DNA from 2 places in the Mammaliicoccus sciuri genome. Region 1 is predicted to be linked to the other one. Evidence: a T-box and tRNA genes for the amino acid it is inferred to sense, from the RefSeq annotation. Region 1 holds a T-box; the other holds one or more tRNA genes.
The links. The T-box of region 1 lies ahead of alaS (alanine--tRNA ligase). A T-box ahead of a tRNA ligase gene usually reads a tRNA of that ligase, here a tRNA-Ala.

Region 1 (4,433 bases):
AGTTGCTGAGTGGTTTTTGATGATTGATTTACGATCATCTTTATTAACAATTGCTTCTACAGTTTCACCAACATGAACTTGTCCAAATGTTACATGTCCAGCATGTAGATTTTGGCCATTAGGTGCCTTTATAACTTCTGTCACTTCAATTTCAAATTGATCGTGACGAATAATACCTTTATCCGCTACTTGACCACCTGATACTGCATAAAACGGTGTTTCTCTTAAAATAAATTGAATGTTTTCTCCACTTTCTACTTCATCAACTAATTCACCATTAAATATAATATCTGTAATTTCTGTTTGTGTTTCTGTTACGTCATATCCAACGAATTTACTTGGTGTGTTGATGTTACCAAGTACTTCATTTTGAACTTGCATTGATTGTGTCTTTTGACGTGCAGCTCTTGCTCTTTCACGTTGTTGATGCATCTCATTTTCAAAACCTTCATTGTCTATTGAAATGCCTTCTTGCGCAGTGATTTCTTCCGTTAACTCGATTGGGAAACCATACGTATCATATAATTTAAATGCATCTGATCCTGATAATACATTACCTTGTTGCTTAGCTGATGCCATCATTGTGTTTAAAATTGCTAAACCTTCTTCAAGTGTTTCATAGAAACGTTCTTCTTCAGATTTTACAACTTTTTTAATGAAGTCACTTTGCGCTTTAACATTTGGGTAATAAGGTTCCATAATATCTGCTACAATATCAACTAATTTATATAAGAATGGCTCGTTAATATTAAGTGATTGGCTAAAACGAACAGCTCTTCTTAGCAATCTTCTTAATACGTATCCTCTACCTTCATTAGCAGGTAACGCACCGTCACCAATCGCAAAACTGATTGTTCTAATATGGTCTGAAATAACTTTAAATGCGATATCTTGTTCTTTATTCTCTAAGTATTTTAATCCACTAACCGCTTCAACTTGTTCAATAATTGGGATAAATAAGTCTGTATCATAGTTCGTTGGTACATCTTGAGAAATAGATGTCATACGCTCAAGACCCATACCTGTATCAATATTTTGATTTGGAAGTGGCGTATAAGTATGGTCAGCATTATGGTTAAATTCACTAAACACTAAATTCCACACTTCTAAATAACGTTCATTTTCTCCACCTGGATACATTTCTTCAGCTGGATCTTCTTTCCCGTATGTGTCGCCTCTGTCGTAGAATATTTCAGTATTAGGTCCAGAAGGTCCTTCACCGATGTCCCAGAAGTTACCTTCGATTCTAATAATTCTACTTTCTTCAAGTCCAATTAAATCATGCCATAAATCATATGCTTCTGTATCTTCTGGATGAATCGTTACATATAATTTTTCTGGATCCATTGCCATCCATTTATCACTCGTTAAAAATTCCCAAGCATATTCAATTGCTTCACGTTTAAAGTAATCACCAATTGAAAAGTTTCCTAACATTTCAAAGAATGTATGGTGTCTTGCAGTAAAACCAACATTTTCAATATCATTTGTTCTAATTGCTTTTTGAGCATTTACAATTTTAGGATTTTTAGGGATTTCTCGACCATCAAAATATTTTTTTAAAGTCGCAACACCTGAGTTTATCCATAATAATGTATCGTCATCAATTGGCACTAAAGGTGCAGATGGTTCAACCATATGTCCTTTTTCAACAAAAAAGTCAATATACATTTGTCTGATTTCACTAGCTTTTAATTTTTTCATTGTCTTCACTCCTCAATTAAAATAAAAAAACGTCCATCCCCTAAAAAAGGGACGAACGTATCGCGGTACCACCCTAGTTATGACTAAAAGTCATCACTTTAAGTTTATTAAACTTTTATAAAAGAAGTAGCGTTCAATAATCATTGTCATGTTTCTCACCAACCAACATGTCTCTTAAACAATCAATTATTTACTCGGTTTCTTTTTTGTATTCTATTTGATTATAATCACTCGATTTTTAGATGTCAATTATTTCATAAAATCATATGGTGTTTTATCATTCATATTAATCATCGGATCTATTTCAAACATATTATCTTCAGTTAAAATAATATGTTTCGTTTGAATAGATTCTGTTTCAGACACCGTATCTTCTTCAACATCAGTATCGAAATACATTTTTAATTTCGTATCAAACGAAGTCATTCTCTCATGACCTAGCGTTTGAATACCTTGATTAAAGGCTTGCTCTTCACCACACACAACAAGCGACTGTTTCGCACGTGTAAGTCCGGTATATAGAATATTTTTTTGTAACATTCTAAAGTATTGTCTGACGATAGGCATAATGACTATCGGGAATTCCGACCCTTGGGATTTATGAATTGAACAACAATAAGCATGTGTAATTTCTGATAAATCTTGTTTAGTGTATGTAATGTCATTCCCTTCATAATCCACAATGACGACATCTTTACCGAGTGCATTTTCTTCTGCTTTATAAACACCCGTCACTACACCAATATCACCATTAAACACATTATCATCTGGCCGATTAATAAGTTGTAGTACTTTATCATTTTCACGATATTCAATATCACCATATTGAAGGAATCTTGTATCTTCATCTTTCGGATTTAATATATCTTGCAATAATTCATTTAATTTATTAATACCAGCTGGTCCACGATATATAGGGGCTAGCACTTGAATATCTTGCATATTATATCCTTTATTAACAGCACCTTGAACGACCTTTTCTACAACTGTCGCAATTTGATTACTACTGCACGGAATAAATGAGCGATCGTGATGTTTTTCATTAATAGAAACAGGCAATCCATTTTTTATTTTATGCGCCAAGTCTATGATGGATGATCCTTCTTGTTGTCTATAAACTTCTGTTAAGTTCACTCTCGGTATAACTTTAGAATCAATCAAATCTTTAAAAATCTGACCTGGTCCAACTGATGGTAATTGATCTTCATCACCTACAAATATGATTTGGGCATAATCAGGGACTGCTCTTAAAAATTGATACATTAACCATGCATCTACCATAGACATTTCATCTAGAATGATTAAATGGGCATGAATATCATTATCTAACACATCATCCGGTTGTGTATCTTTACTCCATCCAATTAATCTATGAATCGTCATTGCTTCTAGTCGAGTTGATTCACTTAAACGCTTTGCTGCACGACCAGTCGGTGCTGCTAACACAATTGGAAAGTCTGTTCCTTCTTGATAATCATCATAATTCAAACTTACACCATGTATTTCAGAATACAACTCACAAATACCTCGAATAACGGTCGTCTTACCTGTTCCAGGTCCACCTGTTAATAGCATCATTTTGTGATTAATAGCTGTTTCTAACGCTAATTTTTGTCCATCTGCATATGAAACATCATTCATATCTTCAATTTGGCCAATGTGTAATTGAAGATCACTTTTCTCAATTTCTTTAAGCTCATCTTGATGTTGATAAAGCCTATGAATGATTTGCACACTTTTCGCTTCTGAATAATAAAGTGAAGGTAAAAAACAATTATCATTTTCGATAATAAGTTTATTTTCTTCACTCATTTCTATAATGACACCATTAATCTGATCTTTATTTACAACTTCAGGTTGATTATGATTTAACAATTCATATGCCCCGTTGACCAAAATATCAACAGGTAAAAATGTATGACCATTCTGTAATGATTGTTGGTCTAAAAAGTAACTGACACCCGCTACAAGTCGATCATGATGATCTTTAGAAATCCCAACTTGATCAGCTATTTGGTCAGCTCTTTGAAAACCTATACCATTTATATCCATCACTAAACGATAAGGAGATTGTTTAATTATATTAAGTGTTTCTTCTTTATAAAATTGATAAATCGCCATCGCAAGTTTAGGTCCGAAACCAAGTTCATTAAGTTTAATCATAATACGTTCAATAGCTTGATTCTCACGTATTGATTCTGCAATTGTATCTCTTTTTTGCTTGTTGAGTTTAGGTATTTCTTTAAGGACATCGGGGTCATCTATAATTTTCTGAAGTGCATCTTCACCTAGTTTGTCCACTATTGTTTCTGCTGTTTTTTTACCAATACCTTTAAATAAATCACTTGATAAGTAATGGATAACACCTTGTTTTGTTTGTGGTAATTCTTTTTCAAATGTTTCGGCTTGTAGTTGTTTACCGTATTTCGGATGGTTTGTCACTTTACCTTTAAAAAGGTACGTTTCTCCTTCAACTATTTGAGGTAAGTAACCAACAATTGTGACTTCTTGATCAAAATCTTCATTTGAATCCATCACATCGACTTTAATAACGGTATAATAGTTATCACTGTTTTGAAAAAGAATTCTAATAACTTCACCTTTTACATGTGAAAGATCAAATAAAGATAAGTTTTCCAATGTTAGTCCTCCTCTTCTAATAATTGTTCAAACATGTTAATAGCGTGACCACTTAATAAATGATTTGGTTGAATGTCGACTGCTTTTCT
Region 2 (4,433 bases), 1.4 Mb from region 1:
ACTTACTTATCTAGTTTTCAATGTGCAATGTTGAATGTTATAAACATTCAAAACTGAATACAATATGTCTTCGTTATTCCATGACCTAATGGTCATTCCGTAATATCCTTAGAAAGGAGGTGATCCAGCCGCACCTTCCGATACGGCTACCTTGTTACGACTTCACCCCAATCATTTGTCCCACCTTCGACGGCTAGCTCCTAAAAGGTTACTCCACCGGCTTCGGGTGTTACAAACTCTCGTGGTGTGACGGGCGGTGTGTACAAGACCCGGGAACGTATTCACCGTAGCATGCTGATCTACGATTACTAGCGATTCCAGCTTCATGTAGTCGAGTTGCAGACTACAATCCGAACTGAGAATAATTTTATGGGATTTGCTTGGCCTCGCGGATTCGCTGCCCTTTGTATTATCCATTGTAGCACGTGTGTAGCCCAAATCATAAGGGGCATGATGATTTGACGTCATCCCCACCTTCCTCCGGTTTGTCACCGGCAGTCAACCTAGAGTGCCCAACTTAATGATGGCAACTAAGCTTAAGGGTTGCGCTCGTTGCGGGACTTAACCCAACATCTCACGACACGAGCTGACGACAACCATGCACCACCTGTCACTTTGTCCCCCGAAGGGGAAGACTCTATCTCTAGAGCGGTCAAAGGATGTCAAGATTTGGTAAGGTTCTTCGCGTTGCTTCGAATTAAACCACATGCTCCACCGCTTGTGCGGGTCCCCGTCAATTCCTTTGAGTTTCAACCTTGCGGTCGTACTCCCCAGGCGGAGTGCTTAATGCGTTAGCTGCAGCACTAAGGGGCGGAAACCCCCTAACACTTAGCACTCATCGTTTACGGCGTGGACTACCAGGGTATCTAATCCTGTTTGATCCCCACGCTTTCGCACATCAGCGTCAGTTACAGACCAGAGAGCCGCCTTCGCCACTGGTGTTCCTCCATATCTCTGCGCATTTCACCGCTACACATGGAATTCCACTCTCCTCTTCTGCACTCAAGTTTCCCAGTTTCCAATGACCCTCCACGGTTGAGCCGTGGGCTTTCACATCAGACTTAAGAAACCGCCTACGCGCGCTTTACGCCCAATAATTCCGGATAACGCTTGCCACCTACGTATTACCGCGGCTGCTGGCACGTAGTTAGCCGTGGCTTTCTGGTTAGGTACCGTCAAGACTTGTTCAGTTACTAACAAATTTGTTCTTCCCTAACAACAGAGTTTTACGATCCGAAAACCTTCGTCACTCACGCGGCGTTGCTCCGTCAGGCTTTCGCCCATTGCGGAAGATTCCCTACTGCTGCCTCCCGTAGGAGTCTGGACCGTGTCTCAGTTCCAGTGTGGCCGATCACCCTCTCAGGTCGGCTACGTATCGTCGCCTTGGTAAGCCGTTACCTTACCAACTAGCTAATACGGCGCGGGTCCATCTATAAGTGACAGCCGAAACCGTCTTTCACTATTGAACCATGCGGTTCAAAATATTATCCGGTATTAGCCCCGGTTTCCCGGAGTTATCCCAGTCTTATAGGTAGGTTACCCACGTGTTACTCACCCGTCCGCCGCTAACATCAGAGAAGCAAGCTTCTCATCTGTTCGCTCGACTTGCATGTATTAGGCACGCCGCCAGCGTTCATCCTGAGCCAGGATCAAACTCTCCATAAAAGAAGTAAGCTTGATAAGCTCATTTTTGATTGGTTAAGCCAATCACTCTGAAGTACTTTCAGTACTCAATTATTGGAATTAACGTTGACATATTGTCATTCAGTTTTCAATGTTCATAATCTATTTTTAAAATGGTGGAGACTAGCGGGATCGAACCGCTGACCTCCTGCGTGCAAAGCAGGCGCTCTCCCATCTGAGCTAAGCCCCCATAAGTATTAATAGAAGTCGGGAAGACAGGATTCGAACCTGCGACCCCTTGGTCCCAAACCAAGTGCTCTACCAAGCTGAGCTACTTCCCGTTATTTAAAATGGCGCGCCCGAGAGGAGTCGAACCCCTAGCCTCTTGATCCGTAGTCAAACGCTCTATCCAATTGAGCTACGGGCGCAAAAACAAAAATGGTGCCGAGGACCGGAATCGAACCGGTACGGTAATCACTTACCGCAGGATTTTAAGTCCTGTGCGTCTGCCAGTTCCGCCACCCCGGCAAGAAAAAATAAAAATGGAGCGGAAGACGGGATTCGAACCCGCGACCCCAACCTTGGCAAGGTTGTATTCTACCGCTGAACTACTTCCGCTAAATAATTATTTTTATATATAGTATATTTAAAATGGTGAGCCATAGAGGATTCGAACCTCTGACCCTCTGATTAAAAGTCAGATGCTCTACCAACTGAGCTAATGGCTCTAAAACATGGTGCCGGCCAGAGGACTTGAACCCCCAACCTACTGATTACAAGTCAGTTGCTCTACCAGTTGAGCTAGGCCGGCAAAAATGGTGGAGAATGACGGGTTCGAACCGCCGACCCTCTGCTTGTAAGGCAGATGCTCTCCCAGCTGAGCTAATTCTCCAATTAACAATATTGCCCGGCAGCGTCCTACTCTCGCGGAACGTAAGCCCAACTACCATCGGCGCCAAAGAGCTTAACTTCTGTGTTCGGCATGGGAACAGGTGTGACCTCTTTGCTATCGCCACCAGACAATGTTGTTTCGTTTTTGTCTTACCTTATATATTATAAAGAACTCATCAAGGCTTTTCAATAGTAAATTTTACACCTTATTAACTTTCTTTACAAACATCTCGAATTGATATGCGCTTGTTTTCAGCGACCTTTATATAATACACAATTTAGAAACACTCGTCAACACTTTACGATAAAAAAGTTTATATTTCTTTAAAAAACTTCATCAATCGCATTTTAAAGCCTTTCAAAAGTATAAAACCGCACACAATATGGAATTGTGCACGGCTTTTAGTTACATTTATTTTTGTCTCATATAAGGGAATAGTAATACATCTCTAATAGATGCAGAGTTTGTTAATAGCATAACTAATCTATCAATACCTATTCCTAAACCACCTGTTGGAGGCATACCATATTCAAGTGCTTCAATAAAGTCATCATCCATTTCATGTGCTTCATCGTTACCTTGATCTTTTTCTTTCATTTGTGCTTCAAATCTTTCACGTTGATCAATTGGATCATTTAATTCAGTAAACGCATTTGCATGCTCTCTACCAACAATAAATAATTCGAATCTGTCAGTGAATCTTGGATCTTCAGGATTTTTCTTAGCTAATGGTGATATTTCGATTGGGTGTCCATAAATAAATGTAGGTTGAATAAGTTTCTCCTCTACTCTTTGTTCAAAGAATTCATTCAGAATATGACCATATGTCATACGATCTTCTACTTCTATATTATGTTCTTTTGCTAAAGCATGTGCTTCTTCATCAGTTTTAACTTCATAGAAATCTACACCCGTATATTCTTTAACGGCATCAACCATATGCCATCTTCTCCAGTTTGGTGCTAAATCTATAGATTCTTCGCCATATTGTACAGTTGTAGAACCTAATACTTTTTCAGCGATTGCTGCTACCATAGATTCAGTTAAATCCATAATGTCGTTGTAATCAGCATATGCTTCATACAATTCAATCATTGTAAATTCAGGGTTATGTCTTGTAGATACACCTTCATTACGGAATACTCTTCCAATTTCATATACTTTCTCTAATCCACCTACGATTAATCGTTTCAAGTGTAATTCAATTGCAATTCTCATGTATAAAGTAGCATCTAACGCATTGTGATGTGTTACGAAAGGACGAGCTGAAGCCCCACCTGCGATTTGGTGCATCATTGGTGTTTCTACTTCTAAGAAACCTTTATTATTTAAGTAAGTTCTCATTTCTTGAATGATTTGGCTTCTTGTAATGAATGTTTTAGTTGATTCTTCACTTGTAATTAAATCTAGGTAACGTTGACGGTAACGTTGTTCAATATCTTGTAAACCATGATATTTATCTGGTAATGGACGTAAAGATTTCGTTAAAACAGTGAATTCTTTCGCTTTAACAGATAATTCTCCAGTATTCGTTTTAAACATAACACCTTTCACGCCTACGATATCACCTAAATCTGCATGTTTCCATATTTCAAATTGTTCGTCACCTACTTGGTCTTTACGAACATAAATTTGAATTTGACCAGTAATATCTTTAACATGTGCAAATCCAGCTTTACCTTTACCTCTTTTAGTCATTAAACGACCTGCGATAGCAACAGCTGATTCGTCTTCTTTATCATGTAATTCTTCTTTACTGAATTCGTCCCATTCTTGGTGTAATGATTTAGAGTCTCCACTGCGGACAAATTTCTTACCGAAAGGATCGATACCTAAATCTCTTAATTCTTGTAATTTTTCTCTACGAACCAACATTTGGTCATTCATTTCTTCTGACATGATTTTCCACTCCTTATTT

Region 2: it encodes a tRNA-Ala, which carries the amino acid that the T-box ahead of alaS (alanine--tRNA ligase) is inferred to sense. The anticodon was not compared.

What each region holds. Positions count from the first base shown of each region.
Region 1 is NZ_CP094824.1:1,326,469-1,330,901, reverse strand. Features, by position in the region: gene alaS (alanine--tRNA ligase) at 1-1,704, opposite strand, end outside; T-box leader at 1,749-1,914, opposite strand; gene recD2 (SF1B family DNA helicase RecD2) at 1,954-4,344, opposite strand; gene MUA60_RS06840 (tetratricopeptide repeat protein) at 4,347-4,433, opposite strand, start outside.
Region 2 is NZ_CP094824.1:2,754,572-2,759,004, forward strand. Features, by position in the region: rRNA gene MUA60_RS14500 (16S ribosomal RNA) at 113-1,665, opposite strand; tRNA gene MUA60_RS14505 (tRNA-Ala) at 1,798-1,873, opposite strand; tRNA gene MUA60_RS14510 (tRNA-Pro) at 1,891-1,964, opposite strand; tRNA gene MUA60_RS14515 (tRNA-Arg) at 1,975-2,051, opposite strand; tRNA gene MUA60_RS14520 (tRNA-Leu) at 2,063-2,151, opposite strand; tRNA gene MUA60_RS14525 (tRNA-Gly) at 2,167-2,241, opposite strand; tRNA gene MUA60_RS14530 (tRNA-Lys) at 2,276-2,351, opposite strand; tRNA gene MUA60_RS14535 (tRNA-Thr) at 2,359-2,434, opposite strand; tRNA gene MUA60_RS14540 (tRNA-Val) at 2,440-2,515, opposite strand; rRNA gene rrf (5S ribosomal RNA) at 2,529-2,643, opposite strand; gene lysS (lysine--tRNA ligase) at 2,927-4,414, opposite strand.